One region of the Pseudomonas sp. SK3(2021) genome, then DNA from elsewhere that is predicted to be linked to it. Evidence: predicted binding sites of a transcription regulator. Region 1 holds the regulator's gene; each other region holds the start of a gene.
The links. The regulator sigma-54, encoded in region 1, starts transcription at its own class of promoters, with help from an activator protein. The targets are predictions, from matches to a motif close to ANTGGCATNNANNTTGCTNT.
Positions count from the first base shown of each region.

Region 2: IF690_RS25410 (pilin) is a predicted target of sigma-54. The motif match lies at 3,458-3,477, and genes of this name have one in related genera.
Region 3: glnA (glutamate--ammonia ligase) is a predicted target of sigma-54. The motif match lies at 1,569-1,588, and genes of this name have one in related genera.
Region 4: glnK (P-II family nitrogen regulator) is a predicted target of sigma-54. The motif match lies at 2,308-2,327, and genes of this name have one in related genera.

Region 1 covers NZ_CP061943.1:1,242,124-1,246,864, forward strand. Annotated here, with positions in the region: gene IF690_RS05475 (ZIP family metal transporter) at 1-130, shown strand, start outside; gene IF690_RS05480 (HPr family phosphocarrier protein) at 161-433, opposite strand; gene rapZ (RNase adapter RapZ) at 450-1,307, opposite strand; gene ptsN (PTS IIA-like nitrogen regulatory protein PtsN) at 1,310-1,774, opposite strand; gene hpf (ribosome hibernation-promoting factor, HPF/YfiA family) at 1,787-2,092, opposite strand; gene IF690_RS05500 (RNA polymerase factor sigma-54) at 2,172-3,665, opposite strand; gene lptB (LPS export ABC transporter ATP-binding protein) at 3,848-4,573, opposite strand; gene lptA (lipopolysaccharide transport periplasmic protein LptA) at 4,573-4,741, opposite strand, start outside.
Region 2 covers NZ_CP061943.1:5,740,873-5,745,613, reverse strand. Annotated here, with positions in the region: gene IF690_RS25435 (hypothetical protein) at 36-251, shown strand; gene yacG (DNA gyrase inhibitor YacG) at 256-459, opposite strand; gene coaE (dephospho-CoA kinase) at 456-1,079, opposite strand; gene IF690_RS25420 (prepilin peptidase) at 1,076-1,948, opposite strand; gene IF690_RS25415 (type II secretion system F family protein) at 1,951-3,168, opposite strand; gene IF690_RS25410 (pilin) at 3,531-3,947, shown strand; gene IF690_RS25405 (BON domain-containing protein) at 4,236-4,592, shown strand.
Region 3 covers NZ_CP061943.1:643,426-648,166, reverse strand. Annotated here, with positions in the region: gene thiI (tRNA uracil 4-sulfurtransferase ThiI) at 1-1,354, opposite strand, end outside; gene glnA (glutamate--ammonia ligase) at 1,685-3,091, shown strand; gene IF690_RS02920 (chorismate mutase) at 3,235-3,789, shown strand; gene IF690_RS02915 (DUF4124 domain-containing protein) at 3,878-4,393, shown strand; gene IF690_RS02910 (bifunctional transcriptional activator/DNA repair enzyme AdaA) at 4,365-4,741, opposite strand, start outside.
Region 4 covers NZ_CP061943.1:6,474,656-6,479,396, reverse strand. Annotated here, with positions in the region: gene IF690_RS28910 (aldose 1-epimerase family protein) at 1-166, shown strand, start outside; gene IF690_RS28905 (YifB family Mg chelatase-like AAA ATPase) at 173-1,666, opposite strand; gene IF690_RS28900 (accessory factor UbiK family protein) at 1,855-2,115, opposite strand; gene glnK (P-II family nitrogen regulator) at 2,533-2,871, shown strand; gene IF690_RS28890 (ammonium transporter) at 2,907-4,244, shown strand; gene IF690_RS28885 (secondary thiamine-phosphate synthase enzyme YjbQ) at 4,455-4,741, shown strand, end outside.

The DNA of each region.
Region 1 (4,741 bases):
GGCCATGCTGCTGGTGGTGACCCACGAAGTGATCCCCGAATCACGACGCAACGGTCATGAAAAGCTGGCGAGCCTGGGCTTGTGTGTCGGCTTTTGCCTGATGATGGTCATGGATACGGCACTCGCCTGAGTGCCTTTCGGCAGGTTTGCCCCGCCGACCTTACTCGCCTTCGTCGAAGAAGTTATTGATCAGTGCCACCAGCGCTTCCATCGCCTCCTGCTCCTGTTCGCCTTCGGTCTTCAGATGAATCTTGGTGCCCTTGCCGGCGGCCAGCATCATCATCGCCATGATGCTCTTGCCGTCGACCATCGACTCCGGCGTTCTTCCGGCGCGGATCTGGCAAGGAAACTGACCGGCCACGCCGACGAACTTGGCCGAGGCACGGGCATGCAGACCCAGTTTGTTGATGATTTCAATTTCCAGAGCAGGCATCGCGGGGTAGATCCTTTCAGCTAAGGTCGCGGTGGCGAACCTGGACGTTCTTCAGGGACTTTTGCAGGACTTGGCCCAAGCGTTCGGTCAGGTAGACCGAGCGATGGTGGCCGCCCGTACAGCCAATGGCAATAGTGACGTAGGCGCGGTTGCTGGCGGCAAAACGCGGCAACCATTTCAGCAGGTAGCTGGAGATGTCCTGGAACATTTCCTCGACGTCCGGCTGGGCGGCCAGGTATTCGACAACCGGCTGGTCGAGCCCGGACTGGGCGCGTAACTCGGGCTTCCAGTACGGGTTGGGCAGGCAGCGCACATCGAACACCAGGTCGGCATCGACCGGCATGCCACGCTTGAACCCAAAAGACTCCACCAGGAAGGCGGTGCCCGGTTCCGGCTGGTTCAACAGGCGCAACTTGATGGTATCGCGCAGTTGATACAGGTTCAGGTTGGTGGTGTTGACCTTGAGGTCGGCGAGGTCGGCAATCGGACCCAGCAGGTGACTTTCGTCTTGAATCGCCTCGGCCAGAGAGCGATTGTTGCTGCTCAAGGGGTGGCGACGGCGGGTTTCCGAAAAGCGCTTGAGCAGGGTTTCTTCGTCGGCGTCCAGGTACAGCACATCGCACTGGATATGCCGGCTGCGTACTTCCTCGAGCAGTTCGGGGAAGCGCGACAAGTGGCTTGGCAGGTTGCGGGCGTCGATCGAAACGGCGACCAGTGGCTGCGTCAGTTCGGTATGGATCAGCGCCCGCTCGGCCAGTTCGGGCAGCAGCCCGGCCGGCAGGTTGTCGATGCAGTAGTAGCCATTGTCCTCGAGGACATCGAGGGCGGTGCTTTTACCCGAGCCGGACCGGCCGCTGACGATGATCAAGCGCATGATTACTGACCGTTCTGTTCGTCCAGGACAACCTTGTACAAGGCTTCGTTGCTGGTGGCGCTGCGCAGCTTGTCGCGCACCTCTTTGCGGTCCAGCATGCTGGCAATCTGCCGGAGCAGTTCCAGGTGCGCATCGGTGGCGGCTTCCGGGACCAGCAGTACGAACAGCAGGTCGACCGGTGCGCCGTCGATGGCGTCGAAATCGATGGGAGCGTCCAGGTGCATCAGGGCACTGATGGGCGACTCACAGCCTTTGAGGCGGCAGTGTGGAATGGCGATGCCATTGCCAAAACCGGTAGAACCCAGTTTTTCTCGGGCAATCAGGCTTTCGAAGACATCTTGCATCTCCAGATCAGGCACTTCTCGGCTGATCAGGTTGGCAATTTGTTCGAGGGCGCGCTTTTTGCTGCCGCCCGGCACGTTCACCAGGGAACGGCCGGGGGTCAGGATGCTTTCAAGTCGGATCATGGGAGGGGAGTGTTAGCGACCCGTGCCTTGGAGAAGGTGGAGTTGCTTTTCCTTATGCTTTTTCAGTTGGCGGTCAAGCTTGTCCGTGAGCAAGTCGATTGCGGCATACATGTCGTCATGTTCTGCATTGGCGACGACTTCCCCACCATGGATGTGCAGCGTGGCCTCGATTTTTTGCTTCAGTTTCTCGACGGCCAGCGTTACCTGCACATTGGTAATCTTGTCAAAGTGCCGCTCCAGTCGGTCGAGTTTTTCGCCGATGTAAGCGCGCAGAGGTTCGGTCACTTCCAGTTGGTGTCCACTGATGTTGACTTGCATACAGCTTCTCCTTCGTTGCCAGTGCATAAAGCGGCAGGTCGATTGACCTGCCACTGGAACGCTGTGGCGAGCCCGGCGGCTACATCAACCGCTTCCGTTCGCTCGAAGGCGCGATCCCCAGGGATTCGCGGTACTTGGCGACGGTACGACGGGCTACCTGAATGCCTTGTGCCTCCAGTAAACCAGCGATCTTGCTGTCACTCAACGGCTTTTTCTGATTTTCCGCGGCGACCAGTTTTTTGATGATCGCGCGGATCGCCGTGGACGAGCATTCGCCGCCTTCGGAGGTACTTACGTGGCTGGAGAAAAAGTATTTCAGTTCATAAATGCCCCGAGGGGTATGCATGAATTTTTGCGTGGTCACCCGTGAAATCGTCGACTCGTGCATGCCCACCGCTTCGGCGATGTCATGCAGGACCAGTGGTTTCATCGCCTCATCGCCGTACTCGAGGAAGCCGCGCTGATGCTCGACGATCTGGGTGGCGACTTTCATCAGGGTTTCGTTACGGCTCTGCAGGCTCTTGATGAACCAGCGAGCCTCCTGCAGTTGGTTGCGCATGAAGGTGTTGTCGGCACTGGTGTCGGCGCGTCGCACGAAGCCGGCGTACTGCGGGTTGACGCGCAGGCGCGGCACGGACTCCTGGTTCAGCTCCACCAGCCAGCGTTCGTTGTCCTTGCGCACGATGACATCGGGGACCACGTATTCGGCTTCGGTGGATTCTATTTGCGAGCCCGGGCGTGGGTTGAGGCTCTGCACCAGTTCGATGACCTGGCGCAGTTCGTCTTCCTTGAGCTTCATGCGCCGCATCAGCTGGCTGTAGTCGCGGCTGCCGAGCAGGTCGATGAAGTCGGTGACCAGGCGCTTGGCTTCAGTCAGCCAAGGAGTCTTGGCAGGTAGCTGGCGCAGCTGCAACAGCAGGCACTCACCCAGGTTGCGGGCGCCGATACCGGCAGGCTCGAATTGCTGGATGCGGTGCAGGACGGCCTCGACTTCGTCGAGTTCGATGTCCAGCTCCGGATCGAAGGCTTCGAGGATTTCCTCGAGGGTTTCATCCAGATAGCCCTGATTGTTGATGCAGTCGATCAGGGTCACGGCGATCAGGCGATCGGTATCGGACATGGGCGCCAGGTTCAACTGCCAGAGCAGATGGCTCTGCAGGCTTTCGCCAGCCGAGGTGCGGGTGGTGAAATCCCACTCATCGTCATCGTTGCTGGGCAGGCTGCTGGCGCTGGTCTGGTAGACGTCTTCCCAGGCGGTGTCGACCGGTAGGTCGTTGGGAATGCGTTCGTTCCATTCACCGTCCTCGAGGTTGTCCACCGTCGGGGCGGCTTCCTGGTAGGAGGGTTCCTGGATATCGGTATTGGGCTTCTGCTCGGCGTTGTCGGCCAGCGGATCGGTGCTATCGAAGTCGTCGCCTTCTTCCTGGCGCTCGAGCATCGGGTTGGACTCCAGGGCCTCCTGGATTTCCTGTTGCAGGTCCAGGGTCGACAATTGGAGCAGGCGGATGGCCTGTTGCAGCTGCGGTGTCATCGTCAGCTGCTGGCCCATTCTGAGGACTAGCGATGGTTTCATGGCAGGGGCTTAACACCTTATTCGCCGGCGCACATGCGCCATCCACTACAGGGCGCGTGAGCGCCAAACATAAGCAAATTATATGCCTGAAACTGAAGTGTTTGCCTAGAGCGCTGTAACAATAAAAACAGCAGGGTTCTATTGGGGCGGGCGCTCTGGCGACCAGCCAAACACCTCAGGGCTTACAAGCGGAACTCATGGCCCAGGTAAACTTCCTTGACCAGCTCGTTGGCTAGGATGGTTTCGGCGTCGCCTTCGGCGATCAGTTGACCGTCGTTGACGATGTAGGCGGTTTCACAGATATCCAGGGTTTCACGGACGTTGTGGTCGGTGATGAGTACGCCGATGCCCTTGGCCTTCAGGTGATGAATGATCTGCTTGATGTCGCCTACCGAGATCGGGTCCACGCCGGCGAAGGGTTCGTCGAGCAGGATGAACTTGGGGGCGGTGGCCAGTGCGCGGGCGATTTCCACACGGCGACGTTCGCCGCCGGAAAGGCTCATGCCCAGGTTGTCGCGAATGTGGCTGATGTGGAACTCCTGCAGCAGGCTTTCCAGTTCCTGGCGACGGCCGGCCTTGTCGAGCTCCTTGCGGGTCTCGAGGATGGCCATGATGTTGTCGGCCACCGAGAGCTTGCGGAAGATCGAGGCTTCCTGCGGCAGGTAGCCGATCCCGGCGCGGGCGCGGCCGTGCATCGGCTGGTGGCTGACATCCAGGTCGTCGATCAGGATGCGACCCTGATCGGCCTGGACCAGGCCGACGATCATGTAGAAGCAGGTGGTCTTGCCGGCGCCGTTGGGGCCGAGCAAGCCGACGATCTGGCCGCTGTCGATGGACAGGCTGACGTCACGCACGACCTGGCGGCTCTTGTAGCTCTTGGCCAGGTGCTGAGCTTTCAGAGTTGCCATTACTGGGCCTTTTGCTCGTCAGTTTTCTTTTTCGGCTGGATGACCATGTCGATCCGTGGGCGCGACTCGGTGACCTTGCTGCCGGTGGCGCGACCGGCGCTGGCCAGCTTCTTGTTGGTGTCGTAGACGATTTTCTCGCCCTGGGTGATGTTGCCGTCCTTGTCGACG
Region 2 (4,741 bases), 2.0 Mb from region 1:
CCATGCTCGGCAAAAAACCGTTCGGGAGCAGGGTCATGAGTGTGTATGAATGGGCGCGGCAGGAAGTACGCAGGAGCCTGGATACTGCGCAGGAAGAGGGTTTCGAACCAGGCTTGAGCCTGCGCGCCCTGCTCAGCGCGGTGGTGCAGGAGAGTCGGCGGGTGCGCAGCGCCGAGGATCTGGCCGACGAGTTGCAGTTTCTCGCGGAGAACCTCGACGATACGCAGGACTACGGTTTCATGCGGCCTTGAAGCGTTAGTGGGCGCGAGGCGGCAGGTCGTCGGAAAACAGATCGTCCTCGGCATCCGGGCTGACCGGAATCTTGTGTTCTTCGGCGGCCCAGGCGCCGAGGTCGATCAGTTTGCAGCGGTCCGAGCAGAACGGACGGTTGACGTTGCTCGCGGTCCACTCCACGGGCGCACCGCAGGTTGGACATTCCACGGTCAGGGGTTGGCTCATGACTGGCCTCCACGCAAGGTAAGGTAAAAGTGATGCAGGCGTTCGACCTCGCTGTGCAGCCAGGCGAGGTCACGGTCGTTGACCAGCACATCGTCGGCATGGCTCAGGCGATCTTCGCGGGTCGCCTGGGCCTTGAGAATCGCCTGGATCTGCTGTTCGCTGATCCGGTCGCGTTGCAGGGTCCGTTCGATCTGCAGTTGTTGCGGCACATCGATCACCAGGATCCGCTGGGTCATCGCGTATTGCCCGGATTCGATCAGCAGCGGTGACACCAGAATCGCGTAGGGCGACTCGGCGCGGGCCAGGTGCGCGGCGATCTCATCGGCAATCAACGGATGCAGCAAGGCCTCCAGCCAGAGGCGTTGTTGCGGCACCTCGAAGATCAGCGTGCGCAGCGCGGCGCGGTCCAACTGGCCATCGGCCTGCAGCACGCCGTCGCCGAAATGTTCGGCAATGCGGGCCAGGGCCGGACGGCCGGGTTCCACCACCCAGCGGGCGGCGTGATCGGCATCCACCACATGGATGCCCAGGTCGATGAAGTGCTGGGCCGCGGCACTTTTGCCACTGCCGATACCGCCGGTAAGGCCGAGGATCCAGGGTTTGAAAACAGGCTTGGTCATCTGAAACCGACAAACTGCAAATAAGAGACGGTTATTTGACCACCCCAGAGCAAGGCAATCCAGCCGGCAATCGCCAGAAAGGGGCCGAAAGGAATAGGCGTGGACATTTGCGCGCGGTTGCGACGCAGCAGGGCGATCCCGGCCAGGGCTCCTGTCAGTGAGGCCAGCAGCAGGGTCATCGGCAGAATCTGCCAGCCGCCCCAGGCGCCGAACATGGCCAGCAGCTTGAAATCGCCGTGCCCCATGCCTTCCTTGCCGGTCAGCAGCTTGAACAACCAGTACACCGACCACAGGCACAGGTAGCCGGCCACGGCGCCCCACAGCGCATCGTGGAGGCTGACGAACAGGTCGAAGCCATTGACGATCAGGCCCAGCCACAACAGCGGCAGCACCAGTACGTCGGGCAACAGTTGATGATCGGCATCGATCAGGCTCATTGCCAACAGGCCCCAGCTCAGGAGCAGCATCAGGACGGCCTGCCAGCCAAAGCCGAAATGCCAGGCCACGAACGCCGAGGCCAGGCCGCAGCTCAGCTCCACCAGCGGGTAGCGCCGGCCGATCGGTGCCTTGCATGCGGAGCAGCGTCCGCGCAGCAGCAAGTAACTGAACAGCGGGATGTTTTCCCAGGGGCGGATCGGGTGGGCGCAGTGGGGGCACTGGGAGTGCGGGAGCAACAGGTTGTAGGTCGGTCCGGCAGGCTCGACGGGCAGCCCCAGGATGTCACGGGCCTGGGCGTGCCAGTCGCGCTCGAGCATCTTTGGCAGACGCCAGATCAGCACATTGAGAAAGCTGCCGACAATCAGGCCCAGGACCAGCATCGATGCTACGAAGACCAGCGGATAGCTGGCCAGGACCTCAGTCAATGACATGTTCAGATCGCTGTGCCGAGTTGGAAGATGGGTAAGTACATGGCGACCACCAGGCCGCCGACCAGGGTGCCCAAAACTACCATGATCACGGGCTCCATGAGACTGCTCAGGGTGTCGACCAGGGTATCGACCTCTTCCTCGTAGTGGATCGCGACTTTTTCCAGCATGCCATCCAGGGCCCCGGATTCTTCGCCGATGGCGGTCATCTGGATCGCCATGCCGGGAAATATGCCGGATGCGCGCATGGAAAAGTGCAATTGCATGCCGGTCGCCACGTCCTGCCTGATGCGGTTCACCGCATGCTTGAACACCTGATTGCCGGTGGCTCCGGCGACCGAGCTCAAGGCTTCCACCAGCGGTACCCCGGCTGCGAAGGTGGTGGACAAGGTGCGGGCGTAGCGGGCCACCGCGGACTTGTACAGCAGCGGCGCCACCAACGGCAGTTTCAGCAGGCCCGCGTCCAGCCAGTGGCGAAAGCGTGGTGAGCGCCGGTGGGCATGGCGCAGGCCGAATGCGCTGAGCAACAGAGCGCCCGCCAGCAGCCACCACCAGTGCTGCACGAATTCCGAGAGGGCGATGACCAGTTGGGTGAACACCGGCAGTTGCGCGCCGAAGCCTTGGAACATCGACTGGAATTGCGGCACCACCTTGACCAGCAGGATCCCCGTCACCACCAGCGCCACGCAGATCACCGCCAGGGGATAGGTCATGGCCTTGCGGATTCGCGTCTTGAGGTTCTCGCTTTTTTCCTTGTAGGTCGCCACCCGCTCCAGCAGGGTTTCCAGGGCGCCGGCCTGTTCGCCGGCATCCACCAGGCTGCAGTACAGCTCGTCGAAATACCGCGGCCTCTTGCGTAATGCGCCAGTGAAGCTGCTGCCGGCGGCGATGTCCTGTTTCAGCTCGGCCATCAGTTTGCGCATGTTCGGGTTATCGAAGCCCTCGGCAATGATGTCGAACGACTGCAGCAGCGGCACGCCGGCCTTGATCAGGGTCGCCAACTGCCGGGTGAACAGGCTGATGTCGCGAGCCTTGATCGGGGGCGTGCGCTGGAACAGCGAGCTGGATTTCTTCCTGACCCTGGCCGGGCTGATGCCTTGCTTGCGCAGTTGGGCCCTGATCAGCGAAGGGGTATGGCCGCTCAATTCGCCGCGCAGTTTGCTGCCTTGCCTGTCGGTGCCTTCCCACAGGTAAACACTGACTTTTGCTGCTTTGACCGCCATGGTGTCGAGTCCCCGGGTAATGATGGATCCTCAGGGCCGGCAATGCCCTGTGCGTTAGCGAATGGATCGCCGTGTGGGCGCGGCGTCCGGCTCATAGAGTTTGAATGGCCCGATACGTTCCTTGGATAGGGAGGGCCGTGAATGGAATCGATGGTCGAGTGACAGCGTAGCCCGTCACGGCGAGTGGCTCAGGGCACTTGGCTGACAAAAAGTGTCAGATAGTGCGACTTCTGGCGCTCACTGCTGCAGGTCCGCGTCGCTAAGCTCCCGTTTTCCCGGGGGCGCAGGCGCTGGCACAGGCTGTGCTATGGCTGTCTGGTGAGTGCCCAGACCCCTGGATATCCCCTGCTTGGAGCAGATAAATGAAGTATCAGAAAGGTTTTACCTTGATCGAGTTGCTGGTCGTCGTGGCGATCATCGGCATCCTGGCCACCTTTGCCATGCCGCTGTATTCCAAATACCAGGCGCGGGCCAAGGTCACCGCGGCGTTGGCCGAAGCCTCGGCGCTGAAGGTCAACTTCGAGGACGTGCTGAACCAGGGCAGCGACCCGACCCTGGAGCTGGTGGGGGGCAAGGCGGCGACATCGAACTGCACCATGACCGCCGCGGGTTCTGCCTCGACCGGGGCAGGAACCATTGGCTGCACCATCCTCAATGCACCGGCGCCGGTGTTGAACAAGACCGTCACCCTGACCCGCACCACGGCCGATGGCTGGGTCTGCACCACCACGGTCCCCGCGGATTACTCCCCCAAGGGTTGCACCGCCAGCGGCAGTTGAGCCCGGTTCTCGCTGGCTCGGTCCGTGAAACGCCACGCGCCGCTGCGCCTTTTGGGAAAGTATCGAGAATTCAGGAAGTTAGCTCTCCAGCGGGAAATGCAACTTGCATGCAGATTATTCGCCGGTCATGCATTTTGCATGATCGAAAGTGCTCTGTCAGTTTTATAACTCATTGATATTTAAAGGCTTTATTGTTTTTATGAACTTGGCATAACGCCTGCAATCTACTTAAGTAACCCTGCTGCCAGGACTTGGAGCAGGTTTTCCAGAAGAACAGGAGTTACTCGTATGAAGACGTTCGCTATCGCTGCTGCAACTGCTACCGCTCTGACCCTGACCATGGCTAACGTTGCATTTGCCCAGACCTCTCAAGCTACTCAGGCGCCAATGGTGCTCGCGGCGGGTGAAGTGACCAAGGCCAAGGAAGCCACTTCCGACACCTGGATCACCACCAAAGTCAAAGCGGATCTCGTAACTGAAAAAGGCATTCCTGGTACCGACATCAAGGTCGAAACCAACAAGGGCGTGGTTTCCCTGTCCTCCACCACTGCTCTGACCGCGGCGCAGAAAGAAACCGCAGTCAACATCGCCAAGAATATCAAGGGCGTGAAGGCGGTATCGGCTGACGGTTTGAAAACCGAGTAGGCCTCAAGCTTCTTTCCGGGACAGGGAGAGGATGCGGTAGATGACTTATCTACCGCTTCCCTGAAGGTTCATGCGAATGGCCACAGGGAGGTGGCTCCTCTGCAAACAGAACAGGCCCCGGCACAGTGTGTCGGGGCCTGTTCTGTTTG
Region 3 (4,741 bases), 600 kb from region 1:
GGCGAGTAGGGTCCAGTTCCTTGAAGCGTGCGTTCAATGCATAGAACGGCAGCGCTTTTATCTCGATGCCAGCCAACTCCAACGGGTCGTCTTCCTGAGCATCCGGATGCCGGATGTCGATCACGATCTGCCCCGCCAGCGCCTCGCTGACTTCTTCGATCTGCAAATCCTGGCCCAGTTCGTCGATCACCCGATCGATCGGCACCAGTTTGGCCCGCTCGATCGCACGCTCGAGCACCGCCATGTCGAATTCTTTCTCTTCATGCTCCACGCGATGGCGCTTGGCGTGGGTCTTGGGGTTCACCGAGATGACCCCGCAGTACTCCGGCATGTGCTTGGCGAAGTCGGCGGTGCCGATTTCGTTGGCCAGGTCGATGATGTCCTGCTTGTGGCTGGCGATCAGCGGGCGCAGCACCAGCTTGTCGGTCACGCAGTCGATGACGGAGAGGTTCGGCAGGGTCTGGCTCGACACCTGGGAAATTGCCTCGCCGGTGACCAGTGCGTCGATGTGCAGGCGGTCGGCGATGCTCGACGCGGCACGCAACATCATACGCTTCAAAATGACGCCCATATGACTGTTGTCGACTTTGCCGAGGATTTCGCCGAGCACTTCCTCGAACGGCACGCTGACGAACAGCACGCGCTGGGAGCTGCCGTACTTCTTCCAGATATAGTGCGCGACTTCCATCACGCCCAATTCGTGGGCACGCCCGCCCAGGTTGAAGAAGCAGAAGTGGCTCATCAGGCCGCGACGCATGATCTGGTAGGCCGCCACCGTGGAATCGAAACCGCCGGACATCAAAACCAGGGTCTGTTCCAGGGCGCCCAGCGGATAACCGCCAATGCTGTTGTGCTGGCTGTGGATCACGAACAACCGTTGGTCGCGAATTTCCATCCGCACTTCGATTTCCGGTTCTTTCAGGGAAATTCCGGCGGCGCCGCACTGCCGACGCAACTGGCTGCCGACGTATTTTTCCACATCCATGGAGCTGAATGGGTGCTTGCCGGCGCGCTTGCAGCGCACGGCGAAAACTTTCCCCGCCAGGGCCTCGCCAAAGTGCTGCTTGCACTTGGCGACTATGTCGTCGAAGTCGCCCAGCGGGTATTCATCGACCTGCAGGAAATGCGCGATGCCCGGCATGCAGCTCAGGCGCTCGGTCATCTCCTTCAAGGCTTTCGGCTCGCTGACGGCGGTTTCCAGCTCGAGGTTGTCCCACACACCATTGACCACCACAGCCGGGTCCAGGTCGCGGAGCACAGCACGGATGTTCTTGGCCAACTGACGGATGAAACGCGTCCGTACCGGGCGGCTCTTGATGGTGATTTCCGGGAAAACTTTAACGATTAGTTTCATGAAAACAGCGCGCGCTGGGCCAGCCGAAAAAGGGGGGCGCGGATTATAGCGGAAATTGCTCAAGGTTTAACCAATTAATGTGCACTCGGTTTTTAGTGCACCAAAATGGATCATGCAGAGAGAAAGTCGCAACATTGCGGTGCGCGATTTTGCCCTTCCGGGCCAAATACCGCCTGGAATGCGTGAGTTTGGGGCATAAAACCCAACTCAGGGCACTGGCATGCAATTTGCTCCCTTGTGAGGCAGGTTGCCATGGCAGAGTATCTGCGCCGGCATCACCCACATTCTAAGGGCACACCAACACTCGCCCGAAGCCACCCGGAGGACACTATGTCGAAGTCGGTTCAACTCATCAAAGATCATGACGTCAAATGGATTGATCTGCGCTTCACTGACACCAAAGGCACTCAGCACCACGTGACCATGCCGGCCCGTGATGCGCTGGATGACGATTTCTTCGAAATCGGCAAAATGTTCGACGGTTCCTCCATCGCTGGCTGGAAAGGCATCGAAGCCTCCGACATGATCCTGATGCCGGTTGACGAAACCGCCGTCCTGGACCCGTTCACCGAAGAGCCGACCCTGATCCTGGTCTGCGACATCATCGAACCTTCGACCATGCAGGGCTACGATCGCGACCCACGCGCCATCGCCAAGCGTGCCGAGGAGTACCTGAAGTCCACCGGTATCGGCGACACCGTATTCGTAGGTCCAGAGCCTGAGTTCTTCATCTTCGACGAAGTGAAGTTCAAGTCCGACATCTCCGGCTCCATGTTCAAGATCTTCTCCGAGCAAGGCTCGTGGATGTCCGACCAGGACGTGGAAGGCGGCAACAAAGGCCACCGTCCAGGCGTCAAAGGCGGCTACTTCCCGGTTCCTCCGTTCGACCACGACCACGAAATCCGTACCTCCATGTGTAATGCCATGGAAGAAATGGGCCTGGTCATCGAAGTTCACCACCACGAAGTGGCGACTGCCGGCCAGAACGAAATCGGCGTGAAGTTCAACACCCTGGTCAACAAGGGCGACGAAGTTCAGACCCTGAAGTACTGCGTACACAACGTGGCCGATGCCTACGGCCGCACCGCTACCTTCATGCCCAAGCCTCTGTACGGCGACAACGGCTCGGGTATGCACGTGCACATGTCCATCTCCAAGGATGGCAAGAACACCTTCGCTGGCGAAGGTTATGCCGGCCTGTCCGACACCGCCCTGTACTTCATCGGCGGCATCATCAAGCACGGTAAGGCCCTGAACGGTTTCACCAACCCTTCGACCAACTCCTACAAGCGTCTGGTACCAGGCTTCGAAGCTCCGGTAATGCTGGCCTACTCGGCTCGCAACCGTTCCGCTTCGATCCGTATCCCTTACGTGTCGAGCCCTAAAGCCCGCCGTATCGAAGCCCGTTTCCCGGATCCGGCTGCCAACCCATACCTGGCCTTCGCTGCCCTGCTGATGGCCGGCCTGGACGGTATCCAGAACAAGATCCACCCTGGCGACGCCGCTGACAAAAACCTGTACGACCTGCCGCCTGAAGAGGCGAAAGAGATCCCACAAGTTTGCGGCAGCCTGAAAGAAGCCCTGGAAGAGCTGGACAAAGGTCGTGCGTTCCTGACCAAAGGCGGCGTTTTCAGCGACGACTTCATCGACGCCTACATCGCCCTGAAAAGCGAAGAAGAAATCAAGGTCCGTACCTTCGTACACCCACTGGAATACGAGCTGTACTACAGCTGCTGATCCGGTAGCGCCGCCCCACGCGGCGTGAATGAAAAAGCCCCCGGCTCGAAAGAGCTCGGGGTTTTTTTTTGCCCATTGGCCGGATGACTTGCGATAGTGCGCGCCTGGAATATCAACACCATCGCTCCCGACCGAGGCCCGCCATGCCGTCCCCCCTGCAAATCTGCCTTGCCCTGTCCGCCGCCCTCCTCGCCGGAACGGCCCAGGCCGCCCCAGCGCCGGCCAGCCTGGTCCTACTGCTGGCCAGCATCGAAGAACGCCTGGCCATCGCCGACCAGGTGGCCCTGAGCAAATGGGACAGCCACAAACCGGTGGAAGATCGCCCGCGCGAGCGTGAGGTGATTGCCGGCGCGGTGGCCCAGGCGCCGGCCTATAAACTCGACGGCGCGGCGGTGGAACAGTTTTTCGCCGCGCAGATCGAGGCCAACAAGCTGGTGCAGTACGCCCATCTATCCGAGTGGACCCTACAAGCCCAGGCACCGAACGCACCGCGCCCGGACCTGGTGGGGCAGATCCGCCCGCAACTTGACCGGTTACAAAAACGCCTGCTGCAGCAACTGGCGGATTTCAGCCCCCACCGCAACGACCCGCAGTGCCCACAGTGGCTGGCCCAGGCCACCCACGGAGCTGATCGGGCACCACTGCGCCAACTGGCACTGATCCGCGCCATCGCCGAGCTTTGTGTGTTCAAAGGTTGAAGCGGCGAACCCGGGGCCGGTCCGCGGCTCTATGCTGGAGGCAATTTCATCCTTGAAGCCGCCGACCCAAGCACCCAGGAAAGCCGCCATGCGTGTGCACTGTCTCTACCTGCTGTTGCTGGCCGCCCTGCCGGCCGCCGCGCAGATCTACCGCTACACTGACGCCCACGGCAACACGGCCTACAGCGACCAGCCGCCGGCCGGCGTGCCCGGCCAGGCCGTCGAGCTGGCGCCGCTGAACCGCATCGAGGCGCCCAGGCCGTTCACACCGCCCGGCGTCGATCCAGTACAAACGCCCCCCTCCCGCGCACCGGCCTACACCACCCTGGAGCTGAGCGGCGTAGCGGATGGCGGCGTGGTGCGCGCCAATAACGGCACCTTCAAGGTCGAGGTGCGCCTGCAACCGCCCCTGCTCAACGAGCATCGCCTGCGCCTGTTGCTGGACGATCAGCCTTACGGCCAGCCCGGCAACCTGCCGAGCCTGCAATTGGTGAACATCGATCGCGGCGAGCACCGCCTGGCGGTGCAAGTGCTCGATGGCGAGCGGGTGGTGCAGCAAAGCCCGCCGCTGACCTTCACCCTGCAACGGGTTCATCGGCCCTGAGGTGTTGTCGCGCCTGAATCTGCGAATACAGGCGCCGCTCATGTTCGAGTAGCCAGCGTTTGCGCCAGAGCCCGCCGCCATAACCGGTGAGCGAACCGTCGGAACCTATCACCCGGTGACAGGCAATCACGATGGCGATCTGGTTGGCGCCATTGGCCCGGGCCACGGCCCGCACGGCGGAGGCCGAACCGATGCTGCTCGCCACCTCGGCATAACTGCGGGTCACACCTGGAGGTATCGACCTGAGGGCCTGCCACACCGTGCGGGTAAAGGGCGAAGCATTCAGCGCCAACGGCGTGGCAAAGCTCGCCGACTCCCCGGCGAAAAATCGCCGCAGCTCGCTCTCGA
Region 4 (4,741 bases), 1.3 Mb from region 1:
GGTGCCAACCATCGAGGCCAGGCAGAGCAAGCCATTTCAGATCCGCTACAGCCTGTTGGCCGACAAGGCGGCTGTGGATAAATCCCTGGCCGAGATCAGCCAGATCCAGAGTGGCCGGCAGACCGAAGTTCGGCCGACGCCGTTGGTGGACCTGAGCAAGGAATGATCATGCTCAGCTCGCGGCCGGCCGGTACTGCAGGGCTTCGGCCAAGTGCTCGCGGCTGATCTGCTCGGCCTGCTCGAGGTCCGCCAGGGTACGGGCGACCTTGAGCAGGCGGTGGGCTGCGCGCAGGGACAGGGTCAGGCGTTCGCAGGCGGTTTCCAGCCAGCGCTCGTCGGTTGTGGATAACTGGCAATGCCGGCGCAGGCCCGGCAGGTTGAGAAAAGCATTCGCGCAACCCTGGCGTCGTTGTTGTCGCTCCCTGGCGCGGGCCACCAGGGCCGCGGCTTGCGCGGTGTTATCCCCAGCCTGGGGCTTGGGGTTGAGGGCGGTGCTTTCCCGGGCCACGGTCAGGTGCAAGTCGATGCGGTCGAGCAGCGGCCCGGAGAGCTTGTTGCGATAACGCTGGATCTGCTCCGGGGTGCAGCGGCAGCGGCCACTGGGTTCGCCCAGATATCCACAGGGGCAGGGGTTCATCGCCGCCACCAGCTGGAAGCGCGCGGGGAAATGTACCCGGTCGCGGGCCCGGGCAATGACGATCTGCCCGGACTCCAGCGGCTCGCGCAGCACCTCCAATACCTTGCGGTCGAACTCCGGCAGCTCATCAAGGAACAACACACCGTGATGGGCGAGGGTGATTTCCCCGGGTTGCGGTTTCGAGCCTCCCCCCACCAGTGCTGGCCCTGACGCAGAGTGGTGTGGCTGGCGAAACGGCCGTTGCGGCCAATGGCTCAGGGGAATGTGGCTGGTGACCGACTGGATGGCGGCCACTTCCAGGGCTTCCTGTTCCTCCAGCGGCGGCAACAGGCCGGGCAGGCGGCTGGCCAGCAAGGTCTTGCCGGTGCCTGGCGGGCCGCTGAACAGCAGGTTGTGCGCACCGGCCGCAGCCACCAGCAGCGCGCGTTTGGCGGCCAGTTGGCCCTGCACTTCATTCAGGTCGGGATAGGGCCGGTTCTGGTAGAGAAGGCCATCCGAGGCATAGGGCTCGATGGGGGTATGGCCGTTGAAGTGGGCGACGGCTTCCAGTAAATGATCGACTGCGATCACCTTCAATCCTGACGCCAGGCAGGCTTCCTCGGCATTCGCCCGCGGCACCATCAGCGTGCGTCCGGCCTGGCGCGCGGCCAGGGCTGCCGGTAGCACGCCGCGCACCGGACGAACCGCACCGGAAAGCGCCAGCTCGCCCAGGCATTCGACATTCTCCAGGGCCAGGGTCGGCACCTGTACGCTGGCGGCAAGAATGCCCAGGGCGATTGCCAGGTCGAAGCGCCCACCGTCCTTGGGCAGGTCGGCCGGGGCGAGGTTGAGGGTGATGCGCCGGGCCGGAAAATCGAAGCCGGCATTGAGAATGGCGCTGCGCACCCGGTCCTTGCTTTCCTTGACCGCCGCTTCGGGCAGGCCCACCAGGGTCAGGGCCGGCAGGCCGTTGGCCAGATGGACTTCGACCGACACGGACGGCGCTTGCACGCCGGTCTGGGCACGGCTGTAGACAATGGCCAGAGACATGACTCGTTCCTTGAGATGCGCTTGCCGCTTCCTGCGGTCTTGGAAGGATAGTCAGGTGCTATGGATTGGGCAGAGGGGAATGCAGACAGGATGTGTCGTTTATTGCAGGGCTGGTGCGAACAAGCTCGCTGCCACAGGCTTGACATGGCCTGGGTAGCAGCAAGCTGGCTCACGATGAGGAGGGCGGATTACTCGGCGGACGGTGTCAGCTTCGCTTCCAGCTCGGCCACCTTCGCCTCCAGGCTTTCCAGGCGGGCGCGGGTGCGGGCCAGCACGACCATCTGGCTGTCGAATTCTTCCCGGCTGACCAGGTCCAGCTTGCTGAAGCCGCTTTGCAGCAAGGCCTTGAACTGGCTTTCGATTTCGGCGCGGGGCAGTGGTGTGTCGCCGCTGAACAGACGGGCGGCATGGCCGCTCAGGGCATCGAGGAGGTCTTTGGGCGCGAGCATGGGAGGTGTCCTGAAAAACAATGGCGGGCAGTGTATCACGCACTGTCTATAGTCAATTGGCAGGCGGGGATGCACGCTTTTCGCGCATCGCGCCGGGCAGTGGCGCACTGTTGTTGTGCGTATCCGTGGCGATGATGGCGAAGTGGTCTCCGTGGTTGCGGCCAAGGGACTGAAATCAGTGGGTTTTCACGAGATGGCAAGGTTTCTGCTTAGTCGCTGATGACCCATGCACTGATGCAGTCGCTGTGACGAATGCAGTGCGGCAGGCGGAGCGGGGAAGTGTTTCGCCAGCAGCGGTTAGCTGGCGTCGGTCTGGTCGAGGAAGGCCGACGATGCGTTACAAAGCCAGGCACTGCGCTTAGACTTGAGTCGGGTTTGTTTTCCTGGGGCAAGTCCACCAATTCGGGAGAAAGTTTCATGAAGCTAGTCACTGCCATCATCAAGCCGTTCAAGTTGGACGACGTGCGCGAGTCGCTGTCCGAGATCGGCGTGCAGGGCATTACCGTTACCGAGGTCAAGGGCTTCGGCCGGCAGAAGGGGCACACCGAGCTGTATCGCGGCGCGGAGTACGTGGTCGACTTCCTGCCCAAGGTGAAGATCGACGTCGCCATCGACGACAAGGATCTTGATCGGGTCATCGAGGCGATAACCAAGGCCGCCAACACCGGCAAGATCGGTGACGGCAAGATCTTCGTGGTCAATCTGGAACAGGCTATTCGCATCCGTACCGGCGAAACCGATACCGACGCCATCTAAGCCGCCCCAAACCCAACGCCCCAGGAGAAAACAATATGACTCTGCGTAAAATCGCAGGGCTAGGAGCCCTGCTGTCCATCGTAATGCCTGGCCTGGCCATGGCGGCGGACGAAGTGGCAGCCCCAGTCCTCAATTCCGGCGACACCGCCTGGATGCTGACCTCGACAGCCTTGGTGCTGTTCATGACCATTCCCGGCCTGGCGCTGTTCTACGGCGGCATGGTGCGCTCGAAAAACATTCTTTCCGTGATGATGCAGTGCTTCGCCATTACCGGTCTGATCAGCATCCTGTGGGTCATTTATGGCTACAGCATCGCGTTCGACACCACCGGCATGGAGCAGGGCGTCGTCAATTTCAACTCCTTCGTCGGCGGCATGGGCAAGGCCTTCCTGGCCGGCGTTACCCCGGCGAGCCTGACCGGCCCGGCGGCGCTGTTCCCCGAGGCGGTGTTCATCACCTTCCAGATGACCTTCGCCATCATTACCCCGGCGCTGATCGTCGGTGCCTTTGCCGAGCGGATGAAATTCTCCGCCATGCTGATCTTCATGGCCATCTGGTTCACCCTGGTCTACGCGCCGATCGCGCACATGGTCTGGTCCGGCAACGGCGGCCTGATGTGGGACTGGGGCGTGCTGGACTTCGCCGGCGGCACCGTGGTGCATATCAACGCGGGTATCGCCGGCCTGGTGGCTTGCCTGGTGCTGGGCAAGCGTAAAGGCTTCCCGACCACCCCCATGGCGCCGCACAACCTGGGTTACACCCTGATGGGCGCAGCCATGCTGTGGATCGGCTGGTTCGGCTTCAACGCCGGTTCCGCCGCCGCCGCGAACGGCACCGCCGGCATGGCGATGCTGGTGACCCAGATCGCCACCGCCGCCGCCGCGCTGGGCTGGATGTTCGCCGAGTGGCTGACCCACGGTAAGCCAAGCGCCCTGGGTATCGCCTCGGGTGTGGTTGCCGGCCTGGTGGCGATCACGCCTGCCGCTGGCACCGTAGGTCCGATGGGCGCCCTGGTGATCGGCCTGGCAGCGGGCGTGGTGTGCTTCTTCTGCGCGACCACCCTGAAACGCAAGCTGGGCTACGACGATTCCCTGGATGCCTTCGGCGTGCACGGTATCGGCGGTATCCTCGGCGCGATCCTCACCGGTGTGTTCGCCGCGCCATCGCTGGGCGGCTTCGGCACTGTGACCGACATCGCCGCGCAAGTGTGGATCCAGTGCAAAGGCGTAGGCTTCACGGTGATCTACACCGCGATCGTGACCTTCATCATCCTCAAGGTGTTGGATGTGGTCATCGGGCTGCGTATCACCGAGGAGGAAGAGTCGGTCGGCCTCGACCTGGCGCAACACAACGAGCGTGGTTACAACCTGTAATTTCGCCTGAAAAAATACCCGGCTTGCCGGGTATTTTTTTGTCTGCGTTTTGTCATTGAGAGACAGCTGAAAGGTTTTTCCCAGAGCTTGTCAGCCAGTTTGATGAGCGCTTTTTTTTCGGGTCAATGACTTACAGCATTGGAGGAATATTCGGCACTTTGTTTTTTCCCAGAGCACGCTAGAATGCGCGCCGAATGTGCGGAGAACTGTATGTGGCAACAGACTCTGATTACCCTGCGGGCAAGGCCCCGGGGCTTTCATCTGGTAACGGACGAGTTGCTCGCCGGCCTGCCTGAACTGAAGGCATGTCGGGTCGGTCTGTTGCATTTGTGGCTGCAGCATACCTCGGCCTCGTTGACCATCAACGAGAATGCCGACCCTGCGGTTCGTCGTGACTTCGAGCGTTTTTTCAATACCCTGGTGCCTCAAGGCATGGCCGGGTATGAACATGACGACGAAGGGCCCGATGACCTGCCGGCGCACTTCAAGGCCAGTTT